Regions from separate parts of the Mycobacterium sp. NGS63 genome, predicted to be linked through region 3. Evidence: riboswitches for the same ligand, from Rfam matches in the RefSeq annotation. Region 3 holds a riboswitch; each other region holds the start of a gene.
What was found. Region 3 has a riboswitch for magnesium ahead of AC5Y4Z_RS21400 (PE family protein). Riboswitches for the same ligand answer to the same signal wherever they lie in the genome.
Positions count from the first base shown of each region.

Region 1: linked by a shared signal. The riboswitch ahead of AC5Y4Z_RS02030 (Rv1535 family protein) and the one ahead of AC5Y4Z_RS21400 (PE family protein) in region 3 are both predicted to bind magnesium.
Region 2: linked by a shared signal. The riboswitch ahead of AC5Y4Z_RS15860 (hypothetical protein) and the one ahead of AC5Y4Z_RS21400 (PE family protein) in region 3 are both predicted to bind magnesium.

Region 1 covers NZ_JCALCJ010000001.1:406,779-417,225, reverse strand. The annotation lists gene ileS (isoleucine--tRNA ligase) at 1-950, opposite strand, end outside; gene AC5Y4Z_RS02030 (Rv1535 family protein) at 1,222-1,458, opposite strand; M-box (ykoK) riboswitch at 1,738-1,922, opposite strand; gene AC5Y4Z_RS02025 (TetR/AcrR family transcriptional regulator) at 2,002-2,640, opposite strand; gene AC5Y4Z_RS02020 (NAD(P)H-dependent flavin oxidoreductase) at 2,637-3,758, opposite strand; gene AC5Y4Z_RS02015 (carboxymuconolactone decarboxylase family protein) at 3,790-4,368, opposite strand; gene pks2 (sulfolipid-1 biosynthesis phthioceranic/hydroxyphthioceranic acid synthase) at 5,247-10,447, shown strand, end outside.
Region 2 covers NZ_JCALCJ010000005.1:380,888-391,334, forward strand. The annotation lists gene AC5Y4Z_RS15850 (SGNH/GDSL hydrolase family protein) at 1-1,038, shown strand, start outside; gene AC5Y4Z_RS15855 (O-methyltransferase) at 1,042-1,701, opposite strand; M-box (ykoK) riboswitch at 1,763-1,942, shown strand; gene AC5Y4Z_RS15860 (hypothetical protein) at 2,231-2,446, shown strand; gene AC5Y4Z_RS15865 (NRAMP family divalent metal transporter) at 2,484-4,262, shown strand; gene AC5Y4Z_RS15870 (NADP-dependent oxidoreductase) at 4,264-5,208, opposite strand; gene AC5Y4Z_RS15875 (hypothetical protein) at 5,342-5,971, shown strand; gene AC5Y4Z_RS15880 (L,D-transpeptidase) at 6,063-6,818, opposite strand; gene oxc (oxalyl-CoA decarboxylase) at 6,931-8,616, opposite strand; gene AC5Y4Z_RS15890 (FadD7 family fatty acid--CoA ligase) at 8,691-10,223, shown strand; gene AC5Y4Z_RS15895 (DUF2231 domain-containing protein) at 10,211-10,447, opposite strand, start outside.
Region 3 covers NZ_JCALCJ010000009.1:46,894-57,340, reverse strand. The annotation lists gene AC5Y4Z_RS21410 (PPE family protein) at 1-368, shown strand, start outside; gene AC5Y4Z_RS21405 (PPE family protein) at 384-1,520, shown strand; M-box (ykoK) riboswitch at 1,604-1,779, shown strand; gene AC5Y4Z_RS21400 (PE family protein) at 2,082-2,381, shown strand; gene AC5Y4Z_RS21395 (PPE family protein) at 2,400-3,557, shown strand; gene AC5Y4Z_RS21390 (PPE family protein) at 3,577-4,779, shown strand; gene AC5Y4Z_RS21385 (hypothetical protein) at 4,799-5,011, opposite strand; gene AC5Y4Z_RS21380 (DUF732 domain-containing protein) at 5,069-5,371, opposite strand; gene AC5Y4Z_RS21375 (DUF732 domain-containing protein) at 5,476-5,823, opposite strand; gene AC5Y4Z_RS21370 (extracellular catalytic domain type 1 short-chain-length polyhydroxyalkanoate depolymerase) at 5,999-6,916, shown strand; gene AC5Y4Z_RS21365 (DUF732 domain-containing protein) at 6,913-7,227, opposite strand; gene nei2 (endonuclease VIII Nei2) at 7,271-8,026, opposite strand; gene AC5Y4Z_RS21355 (ATP-dependent helicase) at 8,030-10,447, opposite strand, start outside.

The DNA.
Region 1 (10,447 bases), on a different contig from region 3:
ACGAAGTCGCCGGGCAGCACCCGAAAAGCGTTGGGCGCGTCCAGGAAATACGCGAACGGCGGCAAATACTGCATCCCCAGCAGCGAAGAACCGCTGTAAGTGCCCAACACCTCGGGCTCTTCACCGAGCTCGCGCGCGTAGGCGGCCAGCCGCGCCTCGGCCAGCACGAAGCGCCGCTCCCCCACCCGCACCTGCGCGTACGTCACGTCCGGGTTGACGGCGACGGCGAGGTTCGACGGCAGCGTCCACGGCGTCGTCGTCCAGATCAGCAGATAAGCCCCGTCGAGCGGGCCGCCGACCACCTTGAAACCGACGGTCAGCGCCGGATCCTGGCGGCTCTGGTAGACGTCGTCGTCCATCCGCAATTCGTGATTGGACAACGGGGTCTCGTCGCGCCAGCAGTACGGCAGCACCCGGTAGCCCTCGTAGGCCAGGCCCTTGTCCCACAGCTGTTTGAACGCCCAGATCACCGACTCCATGTAGGACGGGTCCAGCGTCTTGTAGTCGTTGTCGAAGTCGACCCAGCGCGCCTGGCGCGTCACGTAGGCGCGCCACTCGTCGGTGTAGCGCAACACCGATTCGCGGCACGCGTCGTTGAAGGCGGCGATGCCCATGGCGTCGATCTGGGACTTGTCGGTGATCCCGAGCTGGCGCTCGACCTCCAGCTCGGCGGGCAGCCCGTGGGTGTCCCAGCCGAAGCGGCGCTCCACCCTGTAGCCGCGCATGGTGCGGTAGCGCGGCACGATGTCCTTGACGTAGCCGGTGAGCAGGTGCCCGTAGTGGGGCAGCCCGTTGGCGAACGGCGGCCCGTCGTAGAACACGTACTCCGGGGCGCCGTCGCGGCGCGCGATGCTGGCCCGGAAGGTGTCGTCGCGGTCCCAGTAGTCGAGAACCTCGAGCTCGAGCGCCGGGAAGTCGGGCGCCCCACCGGCCGGCTTGGGGTAAGTCACAGCGTCGTCTCCCTGTGCCACTTAGCTGGCCGGGGACGACGACGCGCCAGGTGCGCGAGCGCCGCGGTACCACCCCGCTTGCCGCGCTGGCGCGCGGCCGCTCATCGACGGCTGTGACGGGCCTACCCGTTCGGTTCTACTGAGCCGGTGCGGCTGTTCTTCCGAAGGCTCCCCGGTGATGGCCGGATCGACGCCAATGCATCAATACTACGAAATCGTGCACCCCGAGGGGTTACCTGGCCTCAGGGAAAACCTGGGGCCGGGAAGCCCCTCAGGTCTGGACTTCGAGCAGGCCGACGCGCCACAGCGCCGCGTACACGTGGCGCACACCGATGCCCAGCAGGTGCGCGGCGCCGTCCACCAGCGGGTCGCGGATGATGATGGTCCGGCTTTCGACCCGGGGCGCCGCCTGCTCGGGCGCCGCGGTGTCGTCGCGCACCACCGACAGCTTGGGGGCGGGCACCACTTCGTCGTAGTCAACTACGGGGTCGTGCGGGAATGCGGTCATGATCGTCTCCTAGAGCGGAATCGCAAAACGAGCGTTGAATGGACTGACGTTGCCCGTCCCGTTGCGGTTCCGATCCCAAAACGCTTGGCCGCGAAGCTGAAAGCTAGCCGCGGTCGTCGCGCCGGAGACCGGATCGGGACGAGACAAAGCCCGGACTTCGACCCGGACTGTCGCTGGAACTCATGCGTCCCTCACCTCCTCGACGTCGCGACGGCGCGCGGCTGCCCGCGCGATCTACACGCATCACAAAGGAGTACAGAAACCGGCGACCGCCGGTAAACCGCACCCCTCTCGTCAGAGCTTCGGCACTACACGACGTGTCCTGCCCGGAAAAACAAACCGAGCCGGAAGCCACCTGGGCTCAACCCTTAAGCCGGGAGGAGCTGTCCTGACCCGGGGCGTCTTTGGACGTTCGGGGTCAGTGGCCTGTATTCGTGTAGACGCCTCACCTAACGAGGTGCTACCCGACCGATGATGCACGACGGGCATGGCGCGGTCAAATCCCCCCGGGCGCCGTGTCCGAATCTTTACGCAAGCCTTGCGTCACCCTCGCGGGCGCAGCCCGTCGAGCACCAGCGCGACGACGAAATCGGCCACCTGAGCTGCGGTGACGTCGTCGTCGGTGGTCAGCCGCCGGTGCGCCAGCTGCCCGACCAGCGCCGCCAGCGTGTACGCCACCATGCGCGGCGGCGCGGCCACCACCTCGCCGCGCTCCTGGGCGGCGACGATGAAGGCTTCGATGTCGTCGATGAACCGCTCGTAGATCCCGCCGAGGTGCTTTTCGAACCGCTCGCCCAGTGCGTAGGGGTCGCGCAGCAGCAGCTTGACGGTGGCCTTGTCGGATTCGAAGAACTCCAGCGTCGCCCGCACGGCCACCCGAAGCGGTTTTTCGTCGCCGAAGTTCTCCGCCGGCACGCCGAGGGCGGCCAGCGCCGACGCGACATGGCTGCGCAGCGCGCCCTCCTCGGCGGCCATCAACGCGTGAAACAGCTCGTCCTTGGAGTCGAAGTACCAGTAGACGGAGCCGTAGGCGAGCCCGGCCCGCTTGGCGATGTCGGCGATCGTCGTCGCATGAAAACCCTTGCGCGCGAACACTTCTTTGGCCGCGGCCATGATCTGCTCGCGCCGCTGCGACTTCTCCTCGTCGCTGACCGCGCGACGCCGCCGGGTCGCGCTGGTCACGTATCGACCAGGCCGTCGAGCCGCCCGATGGTGTCGATGAACTCCTCCACCATGTCCAGCACCACCGAGCGCGTCGGGCGGACCCGGTCGAGCGAGCCGACGACCTGGCCGACGAAGTAGGTCGCCAGGTCCCGGGCCCGGGAGTCCGGGTGCGTCGCGGCCTGGTTGATGCGCACCTGGGAGTCGGTGACGAGCGCGGTCTGCAGCGGCATCCCGAGGGGGTCGGGGGTGTCCGCGCGCGCCCATTCGTCGGTCCAGGCGGTGCGCAGCATCCGCGCCGGCTTGCCGGTCATCGACCGCGACCGCACCGTGTCCGACGAGCTGGCCGTCAGGAACTTCTCCTTGACCGCCGGCGTCGTCTCTGCCTCTTCGGTGGTCAGCCACACCGACCCGCACCACACGCCCTCGGCCCCCAGCGCCAGCGCGGCGGCGACCTGGCGGCCGCGCGCGATGCCGCCGGCCGCCAGCACCGGTACCGGGGCCACGGCGTCCACTACTTCGGGGACCAGGACCATGGTCGCGACCTCGCCGGTGTGCCCGCCGGCCTCGGTGCCCTGCGCGACGATCAGGTCGACGCCGGCGGCGGCGTGCCGCTGCCCGTGCCGGGTGGTGCCGGCCAGCGCGGCCACCAGGACGTCGTGGCCGTGGGCCCGCTCGACGAGGTCGGCGGGTGGCGGCCCCAGCGCGCTGGCGATCAGCCGGATGTCGTGGGCGAACGCGACCTCGAGCAGCGGCTCGTAGCCCTTGGGCGAGATGTTGAGGGAGCCGGGCACCCGGTGGTCGTCGGTGCGCGCCGGGATGCCGTAGCGAGCCAGGATGTCGTCGACGAACGCCCGGTGCTCCTCCGGCAGCAGCTCGGAGACCTGCGCGGCGTCGATCCCGCCTTTATCGGCGCCGACGTACTTGGGCGGCAACAGCAGGTCGACCCCATAGGGCTTGCCGCCCGTCTGCTCCTCGATCCAGGTCAGCTCGCTGTCCAGCCGCTGGGGGCTGTGCGCGACGGCGCCCAGGACGCCGAACCCGCCGGCGTTGGTCACCGCGGCCACCACGTCGCGGCAATGGCTGAAGGCGCAGATAGGAAACTCAACGCCGAGCAGTTCGGCGGCTCTGGTTCGCATTTTCCGACGCTAAGAGTTACTGACTGATAAGTCAATCGAGAGCGGGCCGGGGCGATTCGCCGTCCGGCGGCCAGCTCGAGACACCCTGTTCCAGCGGCACCTCGAGGCTGTGCAGGATCGACGCGATCATCCGCCACGCCCCGATGGCCGTCACCAGCTCGACCAGGACCGTGGGGTCGTCGCCCAGCTCGCGCGCGCAGGCCGCCCAGCTCTCGGCCCTGACGGCGCCGTCGCGCACCACGTCGTCGGTCGCCGCCAGCACCGCGCGCTCTTTGGGCCCGAAGCCCTCATAACCCCGCCAATCGCGCACCCCGAGCATGTCGTCGGCGCTCACGCCCAGCCGCGATGCCACCCGCCAGTGCTGCGTCCACTCGTAGTCGCACGCGGTGAGCCAGCCGATCCGCATGATCACCAGCTCGCGCAACCGGGCGTCGAGGGCGCCGTGCCACAGCATGGTGGCGAGCAGATCGTTGATAGCGCGCGCCAGCGCCGGATGGTTCAGCAACACCTGGAAGATGCTGAGCTCGGCCATGTAGTCCGGCACCGCGGCTTCGTCGGCGGCGGCCTTGGCCTCGTCGAGCGGCAGTCTGGGCACCCGGGCTGTCATCACGGTCATCGTAGCCAGGTATCGGGCGAAAAGCCCGGAGCGCCAAGGGCAAACGCGAATCGCGCCGTCGGCCGCCATGCGCCCGGCGAAAACGGCCGATCTCGGTCCTGGACGCGAATACCTTTGGCGCGCTAACAAATACGCCGATGTGGCCCGGCCCGGCGGCCTGGGAGACGCCCGAGACCCCCATGAATTCAATCCCCGGGTCCGGCCGTGACCCGGGTCACACCCGGCGGTCCGCCCGCGCCTGTGGTGGCCCGCCGACGAACATAACGAACGAATCTCACCGACATTTAATCTCGGCTTAAGCTTGCAATCTTAAAGATTTCAGCGATTTCCCTGCGCGGTTTCGCAATAGCCCCTACCATGGCCGCATCACGCATCCCCGATGCCCTGCATCGGCGCGTCCAATTTGGTCTCTGGCCTTGGCCGTTCTGGCTCGGGCCGGTTCGTGCTGCGCTGCACAGCCCTCGGCGCCGGCAGTGCCGCCGAGGGCCCACGCGATGGCGCGATGTTGCCGGACGGCCTTGCGGCACAGCGCCTCTGGCAGCGACTCAAGTGCGGCTCAACGCCCAAATATCGTCCGAAAAGTATGCGTCTGGCCCTTCGGCCAAGCCGATTGTCGGGCCCACCGGGGCAAGCCGTTGTTAAATTTTTGTACGATCGCACGATTTTTCCACGCGTAACGTGCGCAGCCGCTACGCTGCTGATCGCGCCACGTTCTTACGGCGGGCTTCGATTGCGGGGGTCGGTGGGTTGATTGTGCTTTGCTGCGGAGTTGCGAGCGCGCACAAAAAAATTCGGCGAGATTTCTCGAAGCTCTGATAAGAGCGAGCAGCAGTGATAGGAACTTGTGGATAGGCAAGGAGAGGTGAAGGACAGTGGGTAAGGCAGGCGTTGCTCCGGTCGCCGTCATCGGGATGGCGTGCCGACTGCCGGGGGGCATCAACTCCCCTGACCTCTTTTGGGAAGCGTTGCTGCGTGGCGACGACCTTGTCAAGGAAATTCCCGCCGAGCGCTGGGATGTCGACTACTACTACGACCCGGAACCCGGCGTGCCCGGCCGGTCGGTCTGCAAGTGGGGCTCGTTCCTGGACGACGTCGGCAACTTCGACCCCGAGTTCTTCGGCATCACCGAAAAGGAAGCCATCGCGATCGACCCTCAGCACCGGTTGCTGATGGAAACCGCGTGGGAGGCCATGGAACACGCGGGCCTCACCAAAGACACGATCGCCGACGAAACGGGCGTTTTCGTTGGATTGAACTACGGCGACTACCAATTCGTGCACGCCGCCACCGACGCGTTCGACGGCCCCTACGGGAACCCCGGCACCATCTCCTGCATGGCCTCCGGGCGGATCGCGTACGCGCTCGGCCTGCACGGTCCCGCGGTCACGATCGACACCGCCTGCTCGTCCGGCCTGTTCGCGATCCACCAGGCCTGCCGCAGCCTGAACGACGGCGAGAGCAACCTCGCCTTCGCCGGCGGCGTCAACGTGATGATGGAGCCGCGCCGGTCGGCGTCGGCGTCGGCGGGCGGCATGCTCTCGGGCACGGGACACTGCCACGCCTTCGACATCAAGGCCGACGGCTTCGTCTCCGGCGAGGGCTGCGTGGTGCTGCTGCTCAAGCGCCTGACCGACGCGCAGCAGGACGGCGACCGGATCCTCGGTGTGATCCGCGCCACGGCCGCCAACCAGGACGGCCACACCATGAACATCGCGATGCCGTCGGGCGAGGCGCAGGCCGCCGTCTACCGCGCGGCGCTGGCGGCGGCGGGCGTGGACGCCGGCACCGTCGGCATGGTCGAGGCCCACGGCACCGGCACGCCCGTCGGTGACCCGATCGAATACGGCAGCCTCGCCGAGGTGTACGGCATCGGCAACCCGTGCGTGCTGGGCGCGTCGAAGACAAACTTCGGCCACACCCAGGCCGCCGCCGGCGCGCTGGGCCTGATGAAGGCGGTCCTGTCCGTCCAGCACGGCGTGGTCCCCAAGAACCTGCACTTCGAGAGCCTGCCCGACGACATGGCCCGGATCGACACCGGATTGTTTGTGCCGCAAGAGAATACGCCGTGGCCGCTGAGCGGTGGGCAGCCGCGGCGCGCGGCGGTGTCGGCGTACGGGATCTCGGGCACCAACGTGCACGCCATCGTCGAGCAGGCCCCCGAGCCCCTGTCCCGCAACGGCGCAGCCACCAAGGCGAGCCACGACGGCACGCTGCTGTTCCCGCTGTCGGCCACCTCGGCCGACGGGCTGCGGGAGACCGCCACCCGCCTGGCCGACTGGGTCGAGGCGCACGCCACCGAGCTGGCGGCGGCCGACCTCGCCTACACGCTGGCCCGCAAGCGCGGGCACCGCTCGGTGCGGACCACGGTACTGGCCAGCGACACCCCCGAACTGCTGACGGCGCTGCGCGACGTCGCCAACGGCGGCGCCCTGTTCCAGGAAGTGGTGGGCCAGGAGGAGCGCGGGCCGGTCTGGGTGTTCTCCGGGCAGGGCTCGCAGTGGGCGACGATGGGCTCCGACCTGCTGGCCAACGAGCCCGCGTTCACGGCCGCCATCGCCGAGATCGAGCCGCTGATCGCCCACGAGTCCGGGTTTTCGGTGACCGAGGCGCTGACCGCCCCCGAGAAGGTCACCGGCATCGACCGCATCCAGCCGACCATCTTCGCCATGCAGGTCGCACTGGCGGCCGCGATGAAGTCCTACGGGGTCCGCCCCGGCGCGGTGATCGGCCACTCGATGGGCGAGTCCGCCGCGGCCGTCGTCGCCGGTGCGCTGTCGCTCGAGGACGGCGCGCGGGTCATCTGCCGCCGTTCGCGGCTGATGACCAAGATCGCCGGTTCGGGCGCCATGGCGTCGGTGGAACTTCCTGCGCAGCAAGTGCTTTCGGAGCTGATGGCCCGCGGCGTCAACGACGCAGTGGTGGCCGTCGTGGCCTCGCCGCAGTCCACCGTGATCGGCGGCGCCACCGAGACCGTCCGCGAGCTGGTCGCGGTGTGGGAGCAGCGCGAGGTGATGGCCCGCGAGGTGGCCGTCGACGTCGCGTCGCACTCGCCGCAGGTCGACCCGATCCTCGACGAGCTGTACGACGTGCTCGCCGAGATCGAGCCACTGACCCCCGAGGTCCCCTACTACTCGGCCACCTCGTTCGACCCGCGCGAGGAGCCCTACTGCGACGCCAACTACTGGGTGGACAACCTGCGCCACACGGTGCGGTTCTCCGCGGCGGTGCAGGCGGCGCTGGAGGACGGCTACCGGGTCTTCGGTGAGCTGTCGCCGCACCCGCTGCTGACCCACGCCGTCGACCAGACGGCTCGCAGCCTGGACATGACGGTCGCCGCGCTCGCCGCGATGCGGCGCGAGCAGCCGATGCCCCACGGGCTGCGCGGGCTGGTGGGCGACCTGTACGCCACCGGCGCGACGGTCGACTTCTCCGTGCTCTACCCCGGCGGGCACCTGGTCGACGCGCCGCTGCCGGCCTGGACGCACCGGTCGCTGCTGCTCGACCGCGAGGGCCACAGCTCCCGCGCGCTGGCTTCCAGCGTGGCCGTGCACCCGCTGATGGGTCAGCACGTGCGCCTGCCCGAGGAGCCGGAGCGCCACGTGTGGCAGGCCGAGATCGGCACCGCGACGCTGCCCTGGCTGGGCGACCACCAGGTGCACGGCACGGCCACCCTGCCGGGTGCCGCCTACTGCGAGATGGCGCTGGCCGCGGCGCGCACGGTCTTCGGCGAAATGTCCGAGGTGCGTGACGTCCGCTTCGAGCAGATGCTGATGCTCGACGAGGAGACGCAGATCAGCCTCACCGCAACCGCCGAGGTTCCGGGCGCGCTGACCTTCGCGGTGGAGACCAACGAGGAGGGGGTGCAGGCACGGCGGGCGTCCGCGGTCCTGCACGAGGTCCTGGACGCACCGGCGGCCGAGCGGCCCGCGGCGGTGGACATCGAGGAGCTGCTCGCCGCGCACCCGAGCCGCCTGGAGGGCAACGACCTTCGCGACGCGATGGACCTGTGCGGCATTCAGTACGGCCCGGCCTTCACCGGCCTGTCCGCCGCGCACACCGCCGAGGGGACCGGCACCACGGTGCTGGCCGAGATCGGGCTGCCCAGCGTGATCCGCACCCAGCAGTCCAACTACGGCGTGCACCCCGCGCTGCTCGACGCCTGCTTCCAGTCGGTCGCCGCGCACCCGAGCGTCGCGAACGCCAGCCTCGGCGGCCTGCTGCTGCCGCTCGGCGTCCGCCAGCTGCAGGTCCACGGCCCCGTCAGCACCGCCCGCTACTGCTACTCGAGGGTGACCGCGGCGACGGGCGGGTCCGTCGAGGCCGACCTCGACATCGTGGACAAGCACGGGACCGTCCTGCTGGCCGTGCGCGGCCTGCAGATGGGCACCGGCGTCTCGCCGAGCGGTGAGCGCGCCCGCGTGATGGCCGAGCGGCTGCTGACCGTCGAGTGGCAGCAACGCGAGCTGCCCGAGGTGGCGGCGGCCGACACCGGGGCGTGGCTGCTGGTCAGCACCTCCGATGCGGCCGACCTGGTCGCGGCGGCGTACACCGACGCGATGAAGCTGCACGACGCGGAATGCGTCACCCTGTCCTGGCCGGCGCAGGCCGACCACCCGGCCGTCGCCGAGCGGCTGCGCGCCGAGGTCGAAAAGGGCGGGTACGCGGGCGTCGTGGTGCTCACCGAGCCGAAGAACGGCAACCCGGACGACGAAAGTGCCGTGCGCGGTGGGGATTACATCCACCACCTGGTGCGCATCGCCCGCGAGCTGCCCGAGCTGCAGGGTGAGTCGCCGCGGCTGTACGTCGTGACTCGCAACGCCCAGAAGGTGCTGTCGGAGGACGTCCCCAACCTCGACCAGGGCGGGCTGCGCGGCCTGCTGCGGGTGATCGGTTCGGAGCACCCGCACCTGCACACCACCCACATCGACGTCGACGAGCAGACCGGCGCCGAGCAGGTGGTCCGCCAGCTGGTGATGATGGGCCCGGGTGAGGACGAGACGGCCTGGCGCAACGACGAGTGGTACACCGCGCGCCTGTGCCCCACCCCGTTGCGGCCCGAGGAGCGGCTGGCCACCATCGCCGACCACGAGCGCGACGGGATGCGCATGCAGATCCGCACGCCGGGTGACCTGCAGACGATGGAGTTCGCCGCGTTCGACCGGGTTCCCCCGGGCCCCGGGCAGATCGAGGTGGCGGTCACCGCGTCGAGCATCAACTTCGCCGACGTGCTGAACGCGTTCGGGCGCTACCAGAGCCTGGACAACATCCTGCCCAAGCTGGGCACCGACTTCGCCGGCGTGGTCACCGCCGTCGGGCCCGACGTCACCGACCACAAGGTCGGCGACCGGGTCGGGGGCATGTCCCCCAACGGCTGCTGGGCCACGTTCGTCACGTGCGACGCGCGCCTGGCGACCACGCTGCCCGACGGGCTGACCGACGCGCAGGCGGCCGCGGTCACCACCGCGCACGCCACCGCCTGGTACGGCCTGAACGATCTGGCCCGCATCAGGACCGGTGACAAGGTGTTGATCCACTCCGGCACCGGTGGCGTGGGGCAGGCGGCGATCGCGATCGCCCGCGCCGCGGGAGCCGAGATCTTCGCCACCGCCGGTAGCGAGGGTCGCCGACAGGTGTTGCGCGACATGGGAATCGAGCACGTCTACGACTCCCGCACCGTCGAGTTCGCCGACCAGATCCGCCGCGACACCGACGGCTACGGCGTGGACGTCGTGCTCAACTCGGTGACCGGCGCGGCGCAGCTGGCCGGGCTCAAGCTGCTCGCACTTGGGGGCCGGTTCGTCGAGATCGGCAAGCGCGACATCTACGGGGACACCAAGCTGGGTCTCTTCCCCTTCCGCCGCAACCTGGCGTTCTGGGGCGTGGACCTGGGCCTGATGTCGGTCAGCCACCCGCAGCAGGTCAGCGAAATCCTTTCCACCGTCTACCGGTTGACCGCCGAGGGCGTGCTGCCGATGCCCGAGAGCACGCACTACCCGCTCGCGGAGGCGGCCACCGCGATTCGCGTGATGAGCGCGGCCGAGCACACCGGCAAGCTCATCCTCGACATCCCGCA
Region 2 (10,447 bases), on a different contig from region 3:
GCGCTGCGTCCGCTGGTGTGGGTGGGCACCATCTCCTACGGCGTCTACCTGTGGCACTGGCCAATCTTCTTGGCCCTCAACGGGGAACGCACCGGCTGGTCGGGTCTGCCGCTGTTCGCCGTCCGCTGCGCCGCCACCGTGGTGGTCGCGGCCGCGTCGTGGTGGCTGATCGAACAACCGATCCGCCGCTGGCGGCCGGTGCGGGTGCCGCTGTTGCCGCTGGCGGCGGCGACCGTGGCCAGCGCCGCCGCGGTGACGCTGCTGGTGATTCCGGTGGGAACCGGGCCCGGCCTGCGCGAGGCGGGCCTGCCGCCGGGCGTCTCGGCCGTCGCCGCGGTGTCCCCCTCACCGCCCGGCGGCGCCCGCCCGGCGCCGCGGGATCCCCACCGGCCCTTCACGGTTTCGGTGTTCGGCGACTCGATCGGATGGACGTGGATGCACTACCTGCCCCCGACGCCGGGGTTCGCGTTCCTCGACCACACCGTCATCGGCTGCAGCCTGGTGCGCGGCACGCCCTATCGCTACATCGGCCAAACCCTGGAGCAGCGGCCGGAATGCGACGGCTGGCCCATCAGGTGGTCGGCGCAGATCGCCCAGGACCAGCCGGATGTCGCGCTGCTGATCATCGGCCGCTGGGAGACGGTCGATCGGGTCAACGAGGGGCAATGGACCCACATCGGCGACCCGACGTTCGACGCTTATCTCAACGGTGAGCTGGAGCGGGCGCTGAACATCGTGGGCTCCACCGGTGTTCGCGTCGTCGTGGCCACCGTGCCCTACAGCCGGGGTGGCGAAAAGCCCGACGGGCGCTTGTATCCGGAGGACCAACCCGACCGGGTCAATCTCTGGAACACCATGCTGCGCAAGACGGTTGCGCACCATCGAGGAGTCCAGATCCTCGATCTGAACAAAAAGCTCGGTCCCGACGGCGTTTACACCGCCAAGGTCGACGGCATCAAGGTGCGCAGCGACGGCGTCCACCTCACCCCGGAAGGGGTGAAATGGTTGACGCCGTGGCTCGAGGAATCCCTGCGATAGCGCCTAATCGCCGGTGCGACAGCTGATTTCCATGCTGTCGCTGTCCCGGACGTTGAAGTTGAAGCTCACGTATCCGTTGGCCGGGTTGCGCACGCGGTCGAGGTAGGGCTGGGTGTCCGCGGCGTTGGCGTTGTCGGCGACCACCAGCGCGCCGGTCGCCAGGCGCGGCTCGAGCAGCTCGATCACCGGCAGGTACAGGTCCTTCCAGCCGTCGAGCAGGACGAAGTCGACGGGCCCGTCCAGGTCGGCCAGCGTGGTCAGGGCGTCCCCCTCGAGGATGGTGATCGCGTCGGCCAGACCGGTCTCGGCGAAGGTCTGCCGGGCCGCGGCGATTTTGGTGTTGCTGAGCTCGGTGGTCACCACGCGGCCGGCGCCGTTGTCGCGCACCGCCGATGCCAGGTGGACGGCGGAGATTCCGAACGACATCCCGAACTCGACCACCGTCGCCGGCCGGGTGGCGCGCACCAGCGCGTAGAGCAGGCGCCCGGCCTCCGGCGTCACCGGGATGTAGAACTCGCTCATGGCCTCCGCGCGCTCCTGCGCGCTCATCGGGCGGTCGAAGTCACCGTGCCGCTCACGCAACTTCGACATCTGATCCCTGGTTTCGGCGTACATCCGGTCGAGCACCGTCGCGACCTTCGGGTCCTGCAAAGTGTTGGCCATGCCGTCGAGGGTAGGCGCCCAGCGTTTGACGGGCACAAGGGCGCAGGGCAAGATGGTCGTGCAAGCACCTCGGTAGGTGAGGCGTCTGCACGGATACAGGCCACTGACCCCGAACGTCGAGAGACGCCCCGGGTCAGGACAGCTCTTCCCGGACCCAAGGGTTGAGCCCAAGTGGCTTCCGGACATCGATTGAGTCCGGATACGCCGTGCAGTGCCGAAGCTCCGACGAGAGGGGTGCGGTCGGCGGCCTGCCGCCGGTCATTCGTGCCTCTTCCGTTCAGGTGAGTGTGACGACACCCGCGTGTGTCCCGGCCGTGAGGAGGTGAGGGCGAGATGAGTCCCGGCGACAGTTCCTATCCGAAATCCGTCTTGTCCCGATCCGGTTCCGGCATCCTTTGCGCCGCCTGAACTTTCCCTGGACGCCCGTCGGCCCCGCGCGGTGAATCCCCGCGCGGCTCGCGGGAAGCCGGGGTGCAGTCGGCGCTCTGAACCACACGAGCCGATCGGGCCCTCCGACAGGGGAAAGATCATGGCTTTTGTTGTCACGCACCGCTTTACCGGCCTCAAGGGGGGCCAGGGTGGTTCGATGCTGCGCGTCGGCCGGCTGTTGGCCGGCAAGCTGCACGCCCGCAGCGCCCTGACTCCGCAGGAGCGGGCCAACCTCTACGTCTCGCGGACGCCGATCGCGGTCGTCACGGCCTCGCTCGGCGGGCATCCGTCGGAGCGCGCGAGCCACCACCGGTAGTTTGCCACGCGAACTCGTTGAGATAACGGAGAATTCGATGCCTTCGAGCTCCACCCGGCTAGGCCGGAGCGCGGCCTCGGTACCGGACACCCGCCCCCGGGTGTCCGGTCAGGCCGTGCTGGACTCCGCGCACGCCGGCGACATCGTCGGCGCTTTCGGCCGCATCCGCCGCGACGACACCGGGGGTTTTGACGGTCGCTGGCGGCGCCTGCGGACGCTGATGGTCATCACCGGTCCCGGCCTGATCGTCATGGTGGGCGACAACGACGCCGGCGGCGTCGCCACCTACGCCCAGGCCGGGCAGAACTACGGAATGGGCCTGCTGTGGACGCTGGTGCTGTTGATCCCGGTGCTGTACGTGAACCAGGAAATGGTGCTGCGGCTGGGCGCGGTCGCCCGGGTCGGACACGCGCGGCTGATCTTCGAGCGCTTCGGAAAGTTCTGGGGGGCCTTCAGCGTCGGGGACCTGTTGATCCTCAACGCCTTGACCATCGTCACCGAATTCATCGGTGTATCACTGGCACTCGGATTCCTGGGCTGCCCGAGGATCGTTGCGATCCCGGCCGCGGCCGTGTTGTTGTTCGCCGTGGTGGCCGGGGGCTCGTTCCGGCGCTGGGAAGCGTTGATGTTCCTGCTGATCGCGGTGAACGTGCTGATCATTCCGATGGTGCTGCTGGTGCATCCCACCCTGAACGGCACCGCCGGTGGGCTGCTGCCGCACTTTCCCGGCGGGCTCGACTCCACCGTGCTGTTGCTGGTCGTCGCGATCGTGGGCACCACGGTAGCGCCGTGGCAGTTGTTCTTCCAGCAGTCCAACGTGGTGGACAAGCGCATCACGGCGCGCTGGATCCCGTACGCGCGAGCCGATCTGGTCATCGGCATCGTGGTGGTGATCGTCGGGGCGACGGCCCTGATGGCGGTGACGGCCTTCGGGTTGGCCGACACCGCCGACGTGGGCGCCTTCGCCGACGCCGGCGCGGTCGCATCCGCCCTGTCCACCCACCTCGGCCACACCGTCGGCGTCCTGTTCGCGATCATCCTGCTGGACGCGTCTTTGATCGGGGCTAACGCCATCGGGCTGGCCACGACCTATGCCATCGGTGATGCGATGGGTAGGCGGCACTCGCTGCACTGGAAGATCCGCGAGGCGCCACTGTTTTACGGCGGCTACGCGTTGTTGCTCGCGGTGTCGGCCGCGGTCGCGTTCAGCCCCGACCACATCCTGGGCCTGGTGACCCAGGGCGTGCAGGCGCTCGCCGGCGTCCTGCTGCCGTCGGCGACGGTGTTTTTGGTCCTGCTCTGCAACGACCGCGCCGTGCTCGGCCCATGGGTAAACACCGTGCGGCAGAACATCATCGCGTGGACCATCGTGTGGTCCTTGGTGCTGCTGTCGCTGGCGCTGACCGCGACCACGTTCTTCCCTGGCCTGTCCACATCCACCATCGAAACGGGTCTCGCCGTCGGCGCGGCCGTCGGCATCGTCGGCGGCGCGGTCGCGATCGTCGCCGGCCGGCGGCATCGCGACCTGCGCAATGCGGAGGCCATCGTGGGGACGCTCGGCGGCGGCCTGGATCCCGAACAGGTCGACGAGCTCGACGACACCCCGCTGCTGACGCGCGCCGAACGCCGCGCCCTCCGCCAACAGGACCGGGCGAGCTGGCAGACACCCGACCTCGCCACGCTCGACCGGCCGGCCATGTCGCCGATCCGGCGCTTGGGGCTGTTGACGCTGCGCGGCTATCTGGTGGTGGCCGTCGCGTTCGTGATCATCAAGATCGTGCAGACCGGCGTCGTCGGGCCGGCCATGTCGTTCTGAATCAGTACGAATCGGCCGGCAGCAGAACGATTTTGCCGCGCGTGTGCCGCTTCTCGAGTTCCTCGAAGGCGTCGGCGACCCGGTCGAGCGGATACGTCGCGGCGATCTCGAAGTCGATGGCGCCGGAGGCGACCAGGTCGGCCATCTCGGCGAGCACCTCCGGTGTCGACGCGTCCACGCTGCCCTCGGTCTTGGCGCCGACTTCGCCGGCCTTCTGGAACGAGATGATGGTGTCGATGCGCTCGGGCGCGACGCCGAGGTCCACGGCCAATTGGACGTAGTCCGGCCCGAACAGGTCGATGAACGCGTCGATCCCGTCGGGCGCCGCCTCGCGCAGCCGCTCGGCAAGTCCGTCTCCATAGGCGATCGAAGTGACGCCGTGGGCGCGCAGCCACTCGGCGTTGCCCGGCCCGGCGATGCCCAGCACCTCCGCCCCGCGGCGGACCAACAGCTGCACGACGAGGCCGCCGACCCCGCCGGCGGCGGCCGACACCGCGACCGTGTCGCCGGCTCGCGGTGCGACCGCGCGCACGGCCGCATACGCCGTCGCGCCGACAACGTACAGCGAACCCGCCACCTCCCAACTCAATTGGGGAGGTTTGCGAATCAGCTGATCGACAGGGACGGCGGTGTGGGTGGCGTGGCTGGACCGGCGGAAGCTGAACCCCAGTACCTCGTCGCCGACGGAGAACTCGGTGACGTCGGGCCCGACGGCGGTCACCACGCCCGCGAGGTCGCTGCCCTCCCCGGAGGGGAACGTGGCGGGGAAGATCTCGTGCATCGCGCCACTCCGGATGGCGGCCTCGCCGGGGTTGATCCCGGCGGCGCGGACCTCGACCACGACCTCGCCCGGCCCGGGGGACGGCATCTCGACATCGGTCACGTACAACACGTCGCGGCCCCCGTAGCGGTCGAACCGTACGGCGCGTGCCTTGCCAGCCGTCATCCTGTGCTCCTCCACCCCGAACGGCCCGTGCCCACGCCAGCATAGGCGCGAACCCCGTCCTTGTTCGTTCCGGCGTTTCGCAGTAGCGTCAGGCGCCGCGGCCCAACTGTGGATCGACGCGGAAGGAACGCTCATGGAGCTCGCCCGGATCACCGTCGCCGGCTGGGCGGTCGCGACGATTGTCGTCGGCACCGCGGCCACCGCGTGCGGCGGTGACCACGAAACCTTGGCGCCCCCCTCTTCGACGACGTCCGCCACCGCCGCCACCACGTCGGGCGGTTCGGTCACCAGCCCATCACCGGGCCAGCCGGGCCAGCCCACCGACTACAGTTCGTTGCTGATCAAGGCGAGCGACATCGGCGGAGATTTCACGACACCCCAACCGCCCGTACAGAATCCGAACAACGCGGCCGGCGTCGCCCAGCTATTCGCCAGCCCCGACAACAGCAGGCGCATCGGGGTCACCATCCTGATCGTCGCCGATCCCGCGGTAATACCGGCGGGGATCGACAACACCAAGACCAACTACGCGGGCAAGGTCAGCGGCACGTGGCAACCGGTCGACGTCGGCGCCAACGGTTTCATCATCTCTGGCACTTCGCCGGGCAATTCCCAAGCGGTGACGGTGTTGTTGTTCAGCGAGGGCAAGGCGATCGTGAACATGGAATTCGACAGCGCCCCCAACGATCCCATCGATCCGGCCGTGGCGACCGACATCGGCCGTAAGCAGGACGCGGCGATCAAGGCCGGACTGCCGAGCTAGCGAACGCTCCCCGGCGCCGAACGTCGAGTTGTTGCGGGAAAATTTGCGAAATCGCGCAACAAGTCGACGTTGGCTGAGGAGTCGACGGGCGTCAGGCCACGACCTCGATGGGATCGCCGACGTTGACCTGGTTGAAATACCACGCGGCGTTGTCCGGGCTGAGGTTGATGCAGCCGTGGCTGACGTTGGCGTGGCCCTGCGAATCGACCGACCACGGCGCCGAGTGGACGTAGACACCGCTCCAGGTGACCCGCACCGCGTACTGGGCGGTGATCTTGTAGCCCTCGGGCGAGCTCAGCGGGATGCCGATGGTCCGCGAGTCCATCACCACGGTGCGCTCCTTCTCCAGCGCCGTGAAGTTGCCGATCGGGGTCGGGCGGCTGGGCTTGCCCATCGACGCCGGCATCGTGCGCAGGATTTCCCCGTTGCGGCTGACGGTGAAGGTGTGCCCGGACAGGCTGGCGACACCGAGAAACGCGTCACCGGTGTCATAGCCCGTCGTCAGCGCCTGCACCCCGACCGAGACGTGGGTGTGAGCGGGCCAGTAGTGGTTCGGAACCCACTGCACGACGTTGTTGTCGAGCCACTCGAAATGGCCCGGCATCCGGACCGGCGACGTCACGCGGATGGACCGCTCCGCCGCGACGCGGTCGGTGACCGGCGCGGTGAATGTGACCACGACCGGGTGCGCCACGCCCACCACCGCGCCGTTAGCGGGCGAAACTGAGGCAACTCCGGGGACCGGGTTGGGCAGCGGCATCGAGGCCACGCTGCGCGCACCGCTGCCCAACGCGCCCATGCCCGCGATCGCTACCATTACGAATAGATAACGAACCGCTCGGCGCATGGCGTTCATCCTTCGGGATGGTTCAACGGACACAACGATATTCTACCTGGCGGTCGGTCCATTGCGTTTCCCAGCAAACACTGGCGGGTTCGCTGGGCCGCCGCCGGCGCGCTCAGGTCGTGGCCGCGCCGGCCGGGTTGCGGCCGGCCAGGTGGCCGCTTTCCACGCCGGCGGCCGGGTCCAGCTCGCAGTCGATGACCGACGGCCCCCCCGACGCGATCGCCTCGGTCAGCGCCGAGCGCAGCTCCGACGGCGTGCCGACGTGGTATCCCTTGCCGCCGAACGCCTCTGCGATCAGCTCGTGCCGCGCCCGCGCGTTGAGCACGGTCGGCGCGGGATCGTCACCGGACGAGGATTCGTCGCCCCGGTAGACGCCGCCGTTGTTGAGGATGACCACGGTCACCGGTAGCCGGTAGCGGCAGATCGTCTCGACCTCCATCCCGGAAAAGCCGAACGCGCTGTCACCCTCGATCGCGACGACGGGATCGCCGGTCTCCACCGCGGCGCCGATCGCGTACCCCATCCCGATGCCCATCACGCCCCAGGTGCCCGTGTCGAGCCGGTGCCGCGGCAGCTGCATGTCGAGGACGTTGCGGGCCAGGTCCAGCGCGTTGGCCCCCTCGTTGACCACGTACGTCCCCGGGTTGTCCTGCAGCACAGAACGAATGGCGGCCAGCGCGTTGTAAAACCGCATCGGGTGCGCGTCGTCGGCCAGGCGCTCGCGCATCTTGGCGTCGTTGCGGGTCCGGCGATCGGCCAACTCGGCGGTCCAGTCCGCGGGCACGGCGATCGGGCGGGTGGCCAGGGCGTCGTTCAGCGCCGCCAGCACTGAGCCGATGTCGCCGGCCAGCGGCGCGGCGATCGGCCGGTTGCTGTCGAATTCGGACGCCGCGATGTCCACCTGCACGAACTGGGCGTCGGCCGACCACTGCGGCGAGTCCCCGTGGCCGAGAAGCCAATTCAGCCGGGCCCCGACCAGCAGCACCGCATCGGCGCGGGCGATCGCCAGCGAGCGCGCGGCCGCGACCGACTGCGGGTGCGCGTCGGGCAGCAGCCCCTTGGCCATCGACATTGGCAGGAACGGAATCCCGGTGTCGGCGACGAACTTCCGGATCGCGTCGTCGGCCCGCGCGTACGCGGCGCCCTTGCCGAGCACCAGCAAGGGACGCCGCGCGCGCCGCAGCACCTCCAGCGCGCGCTCGATCGCCTCCGGCGCCGGCAGCTGCCGCGGGGCGGGATCGACCACGCGCCACACGGTGTCGGCCGCGGCCGCGGCGTCCATGCTCTGGCCCAGGACGTCACCGGGGATGTCGAGGTAGACGCCGCCCGGACGCCCGGAGACCGCGGTGCGCACCGCGCGCGCCACGCCGCGCCCGATGTCCTCGACCCGGCCGATCCGATACGCCGCCTTCGCGAAAGGCTTTGCGGCGTCCAGCTGGTCGAGATCCTGGTAGTCGCCGCGCTGCAGGTCCACCATCGCCCGATCGCTCGAACCCGAGATCTGGATCATCGGAAAGCAGTTCGCGGTGGCGTTGGCCAGCGCCGGCAGACCGTTGAGAAAGCCCGGCCCCGACGTCGTCAGGCACACGCCCGGTCGCCGCGTCAGAAACCCGGCGGCGGCGGCCGCGTTGCCGGCGGAGGCCTCGTGCCGGAAGCCGATGTAGCGGATTCCTGACGCCTGCGCGGTGCGGGCGAGGTCGGTGATCGGGATGCCCACGATGCCGTAGATGGTGTCGACGTCGTTGGCCCTGAGCGCGTCCACGAAGAGGTGGAAGCCGTCGGTCAGACGTGTGGTCATGGGGGCAACTCCTCGAAGTAGTCCTCGGGTAGTCAGTGCCTCGACGGTAACGCGGGCACGGTAGAAGTGTGGTTATGGGAATCAGCGACGAAACCCCGCGCATCGCGGACCTGGTCGAGGCGGCCGCGCGCGACCGGCCGGACGCGCCGGCGCTGGTCGTCACCGCCGATCGGGTACCGGTGAGCTACCGCGACCTGGTCCGCCTGGTCGACGACCTGGCCGGGCAGCTGCAGCGGGCCGGCCTGCGGCCGGGTGATCGGGTCGCGCTGCGCGCGGCCAGCAACGCCGAGTTCGTCGTCGCGCTGCTGGGGGCGTCGCGGGCCGGGCTGATCGTGGTCCCGTTGGACCCGGCCCTGCCCGTCGGCGAGCAGCGCGCCCGAAGCGAGACCGTGGGCGCGCGGGCGGTGCTCGTCGACGAACCCGAGCCCGGCTTCTGGCCGGTGGCGGTGACGCCCGGCGCCGGCGAGGTGCGCCTCGACGCGGCCACGGCGCCGGCGAGCGACGTGGCCGCGCCGGAGGGGCTGCGCGACGACGACGCCATGATCATGTTCACCGGCGGGACCACGGGCATGCCGAAGATGGTGCCCTGGACGCACCACAACGTCGCGGCCTCGGTGCGGGCCATCGTCGCCGGCTACGGGCTGGGCCCGGGGGACGCGACGGTCGCGGTGATGCCGCTCTATCACGGCCACGGCCTGATGGCCGCGCTGCTGTCGACCCTGGCGTCCGGGGGCACGGTGCTGCTGCCGGCGCGGGGCCGGTTCTCCGCGCACACGTTCTGGGACGACACCGAGGCCGTCGAAGCCACCTGGTACACCGCGGTCCCGACGATTCACCAGATCCTGTTGGAGCGCACCAGGACCGAACGCCCGCACACCGCGCGCGCGGCGCTGCGGTTCATCCGCAGCTGCAGCGCGCCGCTCACCCCGGAGGCGGCTCAGGCGCTGCACGAGACGTTCTCGGCGCCCGTGGTGTGCGCCTTCGGCATGACCGAGGCGACCCACCAGGTCGCCACGACGGGCATCGAGGCCGCCGAAAATCTCGAAACCCCCGCCGCCACAACCGGTCTGGTGGGCCACTCGACCGGCCCGGAAATCCGCATCGCCGGACCCGACGGTCAACCCCTGCCCGCCGACGCCGTCGGGGAGGTCTGGCTGCGCGGCCCGACCGTGGTGCGCGGCTACCTCGGCGACCCGGCCATCACCGCCGCCAACTTCACCGACGGCTGGCTGCGCACCGGCGACCTGGGGTCGCTGTCGCCGGCCGGGGACCTGAGCATCCGCGGCCGGATCAAGGAACTGATCAACCGTGGCGGGGAAAAGATTTCGCCCGAGCGCGTCGAGGGCGTGCTGGCCACCCACCCCAACGTCGTGGAGGTGGCCGTGTTCGGCCTGCCCGACGAGATGTACGGGGAGACGGTGGCCGCGGTGATCGTGCCCCGGGAGTCACCCGCGCCGACGCCGGACGAACTCTCGGCGTTCTCCCGTGAGCGGCTGGCCCCCTTCGAGGTGCCCGCCACCGTCCGGGAGGCCGCCGAACTGCCGCACACCGCGAAGGGCTCGCTGGACCGGCGCGCCGTGGCCGCCGAATTCGGTCAGGGGCCGTGACTACCCTGGAAATTCCGGGCCGTCACGTTGCCCCACGCGGCGCGCGCACCCGAATCACCGATGCGATAGGTCTGCACCAGGGTGGCCACCGCGGCGACGATCACCAACACACCGACCACCGCGTGCACCGCGAATTTCACGGTGCGTCCGCGACCCTGACGCAGGTGGACGGCGGCCAGCAGCGCGACGGTGGCCACCAGCGCCGCCACGACGTAGACGAGGGT
Region 3 (10,447 bases):
TCGGTCAGGGCCTGGCCGAGGGGGAGTCGGCGCTCGGGGCGTCGGAGATCGGCCTCGCCAGTGCGATCAAGGGCATGGGATCGGCGCCGGCCGCGTCGCTGGGCGTCGGCGTGTCCCTGGGAAAGCTGACCGCGCCGCCCGCCGTGGTGGGACTGTTACCGGCCGCCCAAACGCCGGTCCAGCTGGCGTCGGCGGCGTCACCGCTGGATGCCGGGGACGCCGGGTTCGGCATGCTCCCGCCGTTGATGCCGCCGCCCATCTCGGCGGGTAGTGGCTGGCGAAAGCGCAAGCAGCCCAAGGCCGAGGAACTCGAAATCGGCAAGCAGGTCAAGGGTTCGGTGATCCACCCGCCCCCGTCAGCAGGATAGAGCCGGCCCGACGTCATGGATTTTCAGACGTTGCCCCCCGAGGTCACCGCGGCGCTGATCCACTCGGGGCCGGGCGCGGGGTCGCTGATCGAGGCCTCCGCGGTGTGGCAGCGGCTGGGCATCGAGGTGGAGGACGCTCTGCCCAACTACGCAACGGTGCTGTCGTCGCTGACCGAGGCCTGGCAGGGCCCGTCCTCGCGGGCGATGATGGCGGCCGTCGACCCCTACGTCACCTGGCTGAGCACCACCGCGCACCAGTGCGAGCAGCTCGCCAACTCGATGCGTGTCGTCGCCACGGCATTCGAATTAGCCAGCCGCACAGTCGTTTTCCCCGTGCAGGTCAGCGCCAACCGGACCCGGCTGGCGCGGCTGATCGCCAGCAACTGGCTCGGGACCAACAGCGTGGCGATAGCCGAGACCGACGCCCAGTACGAAGGCATGTGGGTGAACAACTCGGCGGCGATGTATCGCTACGCGGCGACGTCGGCGCAGGCCACCCGGCTGCCGCAGTTCGCGTCGCCGCCGGCGATCGCCAATCCGGCTGCGGCGGGCGCGCAAGCCGGCGCCGCGTCCGCAGCCGCGGCCACCCCGGCGGCATCCACACCCCTGGGCGACTTCCTGACGTCGATCCTCGACAGCCCCGGCGGCTTCAACCCCCACGACGGCTGGTTCGGATTGGCCAATACCTACGCCAATCAGTTCATCGCCAGCGGGTTCCCCATCAACATGCTCAGCTACCTGGCGCAGAGCAATACCGCGCAGGCGCTGCAGAACGTCGGCAGTACCCTGGGCCAGGGCCTGAGCGAGGGCGCCTCGGCCCTGTCGGCGGCCGGCGCGGACCTGGCCGGCGCGGTCAGGTCCGTCGGCTCGGCGCCGACGGCGGCGGTGGGCGTCGGGGTTTCGATGGGCAGGCTGATCATGCCCCCCGCCGCGGTCGGGATGCTGACCGCTTCCCAGACGCCGGTGCAGCTCGCCTCGGCGGTATCCCCGCTCGCCGCAAGCGAATCCGGGTCGCCCTTCATGCCGCCGCCGATGATGCCGCCGGTGACGCCGCGCGACAAGCGCAAGCGCGAGGGCCGCGACTATGACGACATCGAATACGGGCTGGAGCTCAAGGGCACCTTCATGACCCGCCCGCCCTCGGCCGGTTGAAGCCGAAAGTCACTGCGTCAAGCGTTGAATCGAGTGGTGCTTAGGGTTGACGCACTAGCCCGCGGGTGCAACGATTGCCGTTGCAAGCACCTCGCTAGGTGAGGCGTCTGCACGGACACAGGCCACTGACCTCGAACGTCGAAAGACGCCCAGGGTCAGGACAGCTTTTCCCGGATTAAGGGTTGAGCCCAAGTGGCTTTCGGCTCCATCGAGCCGGATACGCCGTGTGGTGCCGAAGCTCTGACGAGAGGGGTGCGGCGCCCGGGCGTTGTCACCCGGGTCCTTCTCCCCGGCATGCACTGTATGGCATCCCCGTGTGCCCTGGCTGTAAGGAGGTGAGAGCGAAATGAGTCCCGACGACAGTCCGTATTCCAGATCGACCATTTCGTTGCGAACCGAACCAGGCACCGTTCCGGCAGCCTGAACGGCTCACCTCGACACCTCTCGTCCGCAAAGTAGTCGGCAGCTCGACGTCCGGTTGCGTTGCGGTCAGAAGCCCTATGTCGCTTTCGATTTCGTGGTCGCAGGCTTTGCCGCGCCCAATTTGTCAGGAGAACTCCCATGAATTTTGTCACCGCCCGGCCGGAATCGCTGGCCGCAGCCGCGACCCGCCTGCAGCAGATCGGCTCCACGCTGGCCGCCCAGCACGCCGCCACCGCGGCCCCGATGACCGGCGTAGTGCCCGCGGCCGCCGATGAGGTGTCGCTGGTGACCGCGGCTAAGTTCGCCGTGCACGCCCAGACGTTCCAGACACTGGGCGCTCAAGCCGCCGCGATGCACGAGCTGTTCGTCTCCACCTTGGAGACCAGCGCCGGATCGTATGCGGCCACCGAGGCGGTCAACGCCGCCGCGACCCGCTGAGCGCTCGAGGAGCGAGCGATGATCGACTTCGCGGCGCTGCCGCCGGAAATCAACTCGGCCAGAATGTATTCGGGGCCGGGATCGGCGCCGATATTGGCCGCCGCTTCGGCCTGGAACACCATGGCCGCCGAAATGCGTTCCGCCGCAGCTTCTTACGGCTCGGTGATCGCCGAGCTGACCGGCCAGGGCTGGTTCGGCCCGTCGTCGCTGTCGATGTTGGCGGCGGCTACACCGTACGTCGAGTGGCTGAGCAACACCGCCACCCAGGCCGAGCAGACTGGCACACAAGCCCACGCGGCCGCGACCGCGTACGAGGCGGCGTTCGCCATGACCGTGCCGCCCGTGGTCGTCGCGGCGAATCGCGCCCAGCTCGCGATGCTGGTCGCGACCAACGTCTTCGGGCAGAACACCCCCGCCATCGCGGCCACCGAGGCCCAGTACGCCGAGATGTGGGCGCAGGACGCCGCCGCGATGAACGGCTACGCCGGCGCCTCGGACGTCGCATCGGCGTTGTCACCGTTCAACACGCCACAGTCCGCCGCCAGCGCCGGTGGAATCGCCAACCAGGCCAACGCCGTTGCGCAGGCGGGCCAAACACCCGCGGGCACCGGCGGATCGGCGCTGTCGTGGCTGGAAAGCCTGCTCGCGACCGGTTCGGACCCGTCCTCCCCGTTCTACAACCTGGCGCAGTTGGTGAACGGAGGCTCCGGATCGTCGCTCTACAGCTTCTTCAATTCCAATTTCGTCAGCACCGGCATCGTCAACGGGGCGCTCGCCGGTGGCCCGTTCAACCCGGAATTCATCCTGCAGACCATCGCCGGGTTCAACTTCATGTTCGGCAAAGGAGCCGCTACCGCGGGCATGGCGGCGGCGAACGCCGCTGTCCCCGCCTCCGGCGTGCTGGCCTCCGCCGGGTTGCCCGGAGCGGGTGCCGCCGCGATGGGCCATGCGCGGCTGGTGGGGGCGCTGTCGGTGCCGGGAACCTGGGCGTCGGCGGCCAACGTGAGCCCCGCCGAAGCGGCGCTGCCGGCCACCGGCCTCGACATCGGCTCGGGCGGGCCCGGCGGGCCGGGGGCCTACACGCCGATCGTGGGCGCGGGCCGCAGGCTGCGCCGGGCCATCCCCAAATACGGGTTCCGCCCCGTCGTGATGCCGCGGCCGTCGGCCGCCGGATAAGAGACTCGAGGAAACCACCATGATCGACTTTGCGGTATTCCCACCGGAAATCAACTCCGCCCGGATGTACTCCGGTCCCGGCTCGGCGCCCATGCTGTCCGCGGCCGCCGCATGGAACACGATGGCCGCCGAAATGCGTTCGGCGGCCGCGGAATACGACGCGGTGATCGCCGGGCTGACCGGCGAAGGCTGGTTCGGTCCATCGGCGATGTCGATGGTGGCCGCGGTTGCGCCGTACCTCGAGTGGCTGAGCGCCACCGCCGCCCAGGCCGAGCAGGCCGGCTCCCAGGCCAACGCGGCCGCGGCCGCCTTCGAGCAGGCGTTCGCCGTGACGGTGCCCCCCGCGGCGATCACGGCCAACCGGGACCAACTGTCAAACTTGTTGGCCACCAACGTTTTCGGTCAAAACACCGCGGCGATCGCGGCCACCGAAGCCCAATACGGGGAAATGTGGGCCCAGGATGCCGCCGCGATGAACGGCTACGCCGGCGCCTCGAGCGCGGCGACACAGTTGACACCGTTGAGCGCGCCGAACTCCGGCGGCGCATCGGGCGGCGGTGCGGCCAAGCAGGCCAACGCGGTCAGCCAGGCGGCCACCACGCCGGCGGGCACCGCGCAGTCGACGGTGTCGTCGCCGTTTTCGAACGTGCTGGGTCAACTCGAAGAGGTGATCGCGCCGGGTTCGAACCAGGACAAGACCGGGCTGGCCGGGATCCTCAACGACCTCAGCGGGTCCAACGGCGCGCTGCTGGGGGGCTCGCTGTCCAATGCGTCGATCGGCAACTTCACCAACGCGTTCACCACCAGCGGCTTGCTGAACCCGACGTCGATGATCGACTCGGCAACCGCGTTCAGCTTCCTCGAGCCGGGGTCCAACGCGCTGGGCGGCGCGTCGGAGACGTCGAGCGTGGCCGCGCTCGGCCAGCCGGTGACGCTGGCTTCGGCGCGGATGGGGAGCGCAAACCTGGTCGGGGCCCTGTCGGTACCGCCGAGCTGGAGCGGTTCCGAGGCGGCGATCAGCCCGGCCTTTGCGACGACCCGCATCGGGGCGGGCGCCTACCAGAGCCTGAGCGGCACCGAAATGGTGATGCAGGACGTCGGACCGATGGGCATCCCGGGCGCGCCGTTGGGGGGGATGGCCGACGCGGCCGACGACGAGTTCAGCGCCCCCGTCTACGGATTCCGCCCCCGCGTCTTGGGCCGCCCGCCGGCCGCGGGTTGACCTGAATCGACGCCGAAAGTCACTGCGGCGCTTGGCCGGCCGGCACCCCGGACAGGCCGGCCGAAATGCCCCGGTCGATCTGGTCCGCGACGGAGGACCCGTCGCTGGAAACCGTTTGCGAGCAGGCGCAGCTCAATTCGTTGAAGACGCTGGGGTCGGCGCCGGCCGGTGCGGCCCCCGCCAGCGCGGCGCCGACCGCAAGGGCCGCGCCGACAAGGAGTTTCGGTGCCACCCCGAAATTTTAGGCAGCCGATTGTCGCGTCCCCGCAAGCGCGGCGTTGCGATTTCGTTAAGACGCGTGCTTCGGGCAGTACGCGCGGATGCTCGCGCCGACGAAGTAGCCGGCGTGGTAGCCGTCCAGATCGGTGTTGCCCATGACGGTCTGGGCGACTTGGCTCGGGGTCTTGCCGATGTCGAGTTCGTCGCAGACCTCGTGGCCGGCGACGACGGCCTGCTCCGGGGTGCCGAAGTGGATACCCTTGGCGTTCAACGCCGCCAGGAACGCGTCGTCGCTGGCGTCGGCGTGCGCGATCGGGACCACCGCCACCGCCAGGGGGGCGAGTGCGGCCGTCAGGACACGGGCGCTTCGCATGTCGCATCCTCCCTCGCGGCGCAGTCGGCACTCAGCTTCGCACAATGCGACCAGGGCTGAATTGCAATCGCGGCAACTGCCGCAAAGGGATGGGCGTTGAGCCGTTACGACGGGACGTCGGCGTACTGCGGGCAGTAGGCGCGCTCGGCGAGGGCGACGAAGAACCCGGAGTGGTCGCCGTCCAGGGTGCTGCTGTTCATCACGTCCAGCGCGATCTGATCCTGGGTCTTGCCCATGTCGAGCTGGTGGCAGACGAGGTGGCCGGCCGCGATCGCGGACGCCGGCGCCTCGTGGGCGATGCCGTTGGAGTGCAGCACCGAGATGAACGCGTCATCGGTGCCGTCGGCGTGAGCGGCCGGGGCCAGTGGACCAAGAAGCGCGACCGCCGGAACGAATCCGGCGGCCAACACCGACAACAGGGGGCGGAGCCTGCGCGTACGGGTGTTCGGCATGCCTGCAGACTCGCCCACAAAGGTTGCGAGCAGGTTACGGCTGTGCATCGTGTAATGGTCGCGGACGTTTCCAACACCGCAAATAATTAGAAACATCGCGACATTAAATCGGCGCGCGGTCTGCGCGATCGGCCCGCCTCCCGCGATCCACGGCCGCGCTCGGTAGCTTGACGGCATGCCGTATACGCGCTGGTTGTCGCTCGCCATGCTGGCGATGTGCCTGGTGGGGTGTGGTGCGCGTCACGTGGCGGCGGCCGGCGCCCGGGACCTGTCCGGCACGTTGCGGTCCGGCGGCATGGACCGCACCTACGCGCTGCACCTGCCGCCCGGCGATCCGGTCGGGCTGGTGCTCAGCCTGCACGGGGGCGGCGGCACCGGCAACGGCCAGCGCGGCCTGACCGACTTCGACACCGTGGCCGACGCCCACGGCCTGGTGGTGGCCTATCCCGACGGCTACGACAAGAGCTGGGCCGACGGGCGGGGGGCGTCGCCGGCCGACCGCCACCACGTCGACGACGTCGGGTTCCTGGTAGCGCTGGCGGGCAAGCTGCAAAGCGACTACCACATCGCGCCGGGGCATGTCTTCGCCACCGGGATGTCCAACGGGGGCTTCATGTCCAACCGGCTGGCGTGCGACCGCGCCGACGTCTTCGCCGCGATCGCGCCGGTGGCGGGCACGCTGGGCTCGGGCGTGGCCTGCCATCCGTCGCGCCCGGTGGCCGTGCTGGCCGCGCACGGAACCGCCGACCCGCTGGTGCCGTTCAACGGCGGGAAGGTGCGCGGCCGCGGCGGGGTCAGCCACGCGATCGCGGCCACCAGCATGGTGGACACGTGGCGCTCGGCCGACGGCTGCCAGGGCGACCCGTCGTCGCAGGTGTTACCCAACGTCGGGGACGGCACCGTCGTCCACCGCTTCGATTCCACCGCGTGCGCGGCGCCCACCGCGGTGGTCTTCTACCAAATCGACAACGGCGGGCACACCTGGCCGGGCGGCAAACAGTATCTGCCCCAGGCGATCATCGGGCGCACCTCGCGCGCCGTGGACGCCTCGGAGGTCATCGCCCAGTTCTTCCTCGCCCACGCCCGCGACTAGCGGTACGCGGGGCAGTACGCGGCGATGGCCGCGCCGACGAAGTACCCGGCGTGATAGCCGTCCAACTGGCTGTTGGTCATCACCTCGTTGGCGATGTCCGGCTTCTGCTTGCCCATGGCCAGTTCCTGGCAGACCTCATGCGCCGCGGTGAGCGCGGCCTGCGGCGATGAGAAGTCGATGCCCCGGGCCTTCATCGCGTTCAAAAAGGTGTTGTCCATGGCGTCGGCGTGCGCGGCCTGGCCGGGCCCTCCCGCGACGCCGAGCAGCGCCAGGGCCACGGCTAGGCCGGCCAGCAGCGCACGGGGGGTCACCCCGCGATCATCGCACGCCGGGCACCGGCGCGCGAAAGTTCGCTCAACGCTGGCACGACGGGCACCAGTACGTCACCCGCTCGCCGCCGTCGTCGTAGCGGATGCGGGTGCCGCAGCGACGGCAGGGCTGCCCGGCGCGCCCGTACACCCACAGCTGCCGGCCGTGCCGGGTGTCGCCGGTGGTGCAGCGGTTCCAGCGGAACCGGTTGACCCACAGCATGTCTCGGGCGCGGGACACCAGCCGGCGCGGATCGGTGACCTCGACGACCGGCGCGGTGGGCAGGTGGCCGGCGACGAAACACAGCTCGTTGCAGTAGACGTTGCCGATGCCGGCCAGCACCCGCTGGTCCAGCAGCGCCTCGCCGAGCGGGCGGTCCGGGCGCGCGGCCAGGTTGGCCGCGGCCCGCACCGGGTCCCAGTCCGGTCCGAGCAGGTCGGGCCCCAGGTGCGCGACGGCGTCGCCGTCGCGGTCGCGCTCGAGGATCTCCAGCACCCCCAGGTCGACGCCCACGGCGCGAACGCCGCTGGCTTCCAGCACGATCCGCGCCCGGTGGTCCACCTTCACCGGCCGCTTGCCGACCCGCCAGCTGCCGTCCATCTTCAGGTGCGAGTGGATGCTGGCCGGCCCGACGCGGATGAACAGGTGCTTGCCGCGGCTGAGCGCCTCGTCGACCACCTGCCCGGTCAGGTCGACGGTGGCGAACCGCGGCACCCGGACGTCGCAGCGCGTCAGCGTGCGCCCGGCCAGGTGTTGGCGCAACATGGCCGCGGTGTGCCAGACGGTGTCACCTTCGGGCATGGTTCACCGCAACCGCATCCCCCGTGGGGTCCGGGCGAATCCGGCTTCGGAAAGCGCGGTGAGCGCCGCCTGCGGCGCGCCCGGCTGCAGCGCCGGCGTCCCGTCGACGCGTTCGACCAAGATCGACGCGACCCGGCGGGTGGCGACCAGCTCGGCCAGCGCCCCCGCCGCCGCCCGGTCGGCGGCGGGGTCGTCGGTGAACGTCAGCAGCGAGCGCCCGCCCCGCTCCAAAAACCAGGCCAGCCCGCCGTCCACCAGCACCACGAGCGCGCCCGCCTTGCGGCCGGGCCGGGCCCCCGGGGCCTCGGTATCCCCGTTGGCTGCCGGCCAGGGCAGGGCGGCGCCGTACGGGTTGGCCGGGTCGGCGGCGGCCAGCGCGACGGCCCGGTACTCCGGTCGCTCCGGGTCGATCCCGTCGCTGTAGCTGCGCAGCCGGTCGACGGTGGACGCGACGGCGAACTGGGCGCCACCGAGCGACTCGACGAAATAGCCGCGCTGGCACCGGCCGGCCTCCTCGAAGGTGCTCAGCACCTTGTACAGGGTGGCGAAGCCGCCCGGCACGCCCTCGTTGGCCACGGCGCCCCTGGTGAGCACGCCGTGGCGGGCCAGCAGCAGCTCGGCCTGGTAGTGCGCGCGCACCGTGGAATCGGGCTCCGGGGCCGGCAGCGCCGACCACCGCCCGGCCACCGCCGGGTCGGCGCTGCGGTGCTGGGCGTGCGCGACGGCGTAGCGGCTCAGCCGCGGCGGCCGGTGCGTGCGGTGCGCCGGCTGGGACCGCTTGCGGGCGCCCGCGCCGGCCAGCACCGCGCGCACCGGCGCGAACGTGTCGCCGGTGACCCAGCCGGCCCAAATCAGTTCCCACAGCGCCTCTTTGAGCGCGGCTTCGGTGATGCCGTCCTGGCCGAGCTGGCGGAAGAAATACGCGCCGCCGCCGGCCAGCGTGTCCAGGATCGCGCGGTGCACGTCGGTGAGGTCGAGCGCGGCGGGCCCGGCGAGGGTCGGCGGCGCGGAGTCGCTGGCGTGCAGCGCGATCCAGCCGTCGCTGCCCGAGATCGATCCGGCGCCCGACCAGGTGACCTCGCCGCTGGCCAGCAGCTCGTCGAGCAGCGCGGGGGAGTAGTCGCGGACCCGCGGGGCCAGCACCAGCGGTTCGAGCGCCGACGCCGGCATCCGCACGCCGGCCAGCTGGTCGATCGCGGCGGCCAGGCCGTCGAGACCGGACGTGGCGCCGGCGCCCACGTGGTGCCAGGCCGGCAGGAACCGCCCGTAGGCGGCGGTGCTCACCGGCTCCACCTGCGCTCGCAGCGCCGCCAGCGACCGTCGCCGCAGGATGCGCAGCACGTCGGCGTCGCACCACTGCTCGCCCGCGCCCGGTTCGGCGCTGGCCTCGGCCGTCACGAAGTCGCCGCGCACCAGCCGGTCGTCGGCGGCGAGCCGGCCGAGCACGTCGGCCGTCACCCGCAGGCCCAGGCCGAACCTGCCGGCGGCCTCGGCCGTGGTGAACGGCGTGTGGGTGCGGGCGTAGCGGCCCAGCAGCTCGCCCAGTGGGTCGGCCACCGACTCGGTGAAGGCGGCCGGCACGCCCGGCGGGACCGCGGCGCCGACCCCGTCGCGCAGCCGCCCGATGTCCTCGACGGCCACCCACCAGCTGCGGCCGGCGAACGACACCGTCAGCGCGCGCCGGGCCGCGCGCAGCCCCTCCAGCCAGCCGCCGACCTCCGCGCCGGCGGCCCGCGCGGCGACCTCGTCCTCGGTCAGCGGGCCCAGCAGCCGCAGCAGGTCCGCGACGCCCTCGGCGTCGCGCGCGGCCCGGTCGTCGGACAGGTGCTGCAACTGCCGGCCCGTCGCGGCGATGACGTCCGGGTCGAGCAGCTCGCGCAGCTCCACCCGGCCGAGCAGCTCGGCGAGCAGCGTGCTGTCCAGCGACAGCGCCGCGGCCCGGCGCTCGGCCAGCGGGGTGTCGCCCTCGTACATGAACGCGCCGACGTAGCCGAACAGCAGCGACGCCGCGAACGGGGAGGGCCGCGCCGTCTCGGTCTCCACCACCCGCACCCGGCGCTGGGCGATGCCGGCCATCAGCCCGGCCAGCGCCGGGACGTCGTAGACGTCCTGCAGGCATTCGCGGATGGTCTCCAGCACGACCGGGAAGTCGGGGTACTTGCGCGCCACGTCCAGCAGCTGGGCCGCGCGCTGGCGTTGGTGCCACAGCGGCGAGCGCTTTCCCGGATGCCGCCGGGGCAGCAGCAGCGCGCGGGCCGCGCACTCGCGGAACCGCGACGCGAACAACGCCGAGCCGCCCACCTCGGCGGTGACGATCGGGTCGATCTCGTCGGCATCGAACACGAAAAGGTCCGCGCCAGGAGGGGACTCATCCAAAGTGTCGGGCAATCGCACCACGATGCCGTCGTCGGAGGCCGTCGG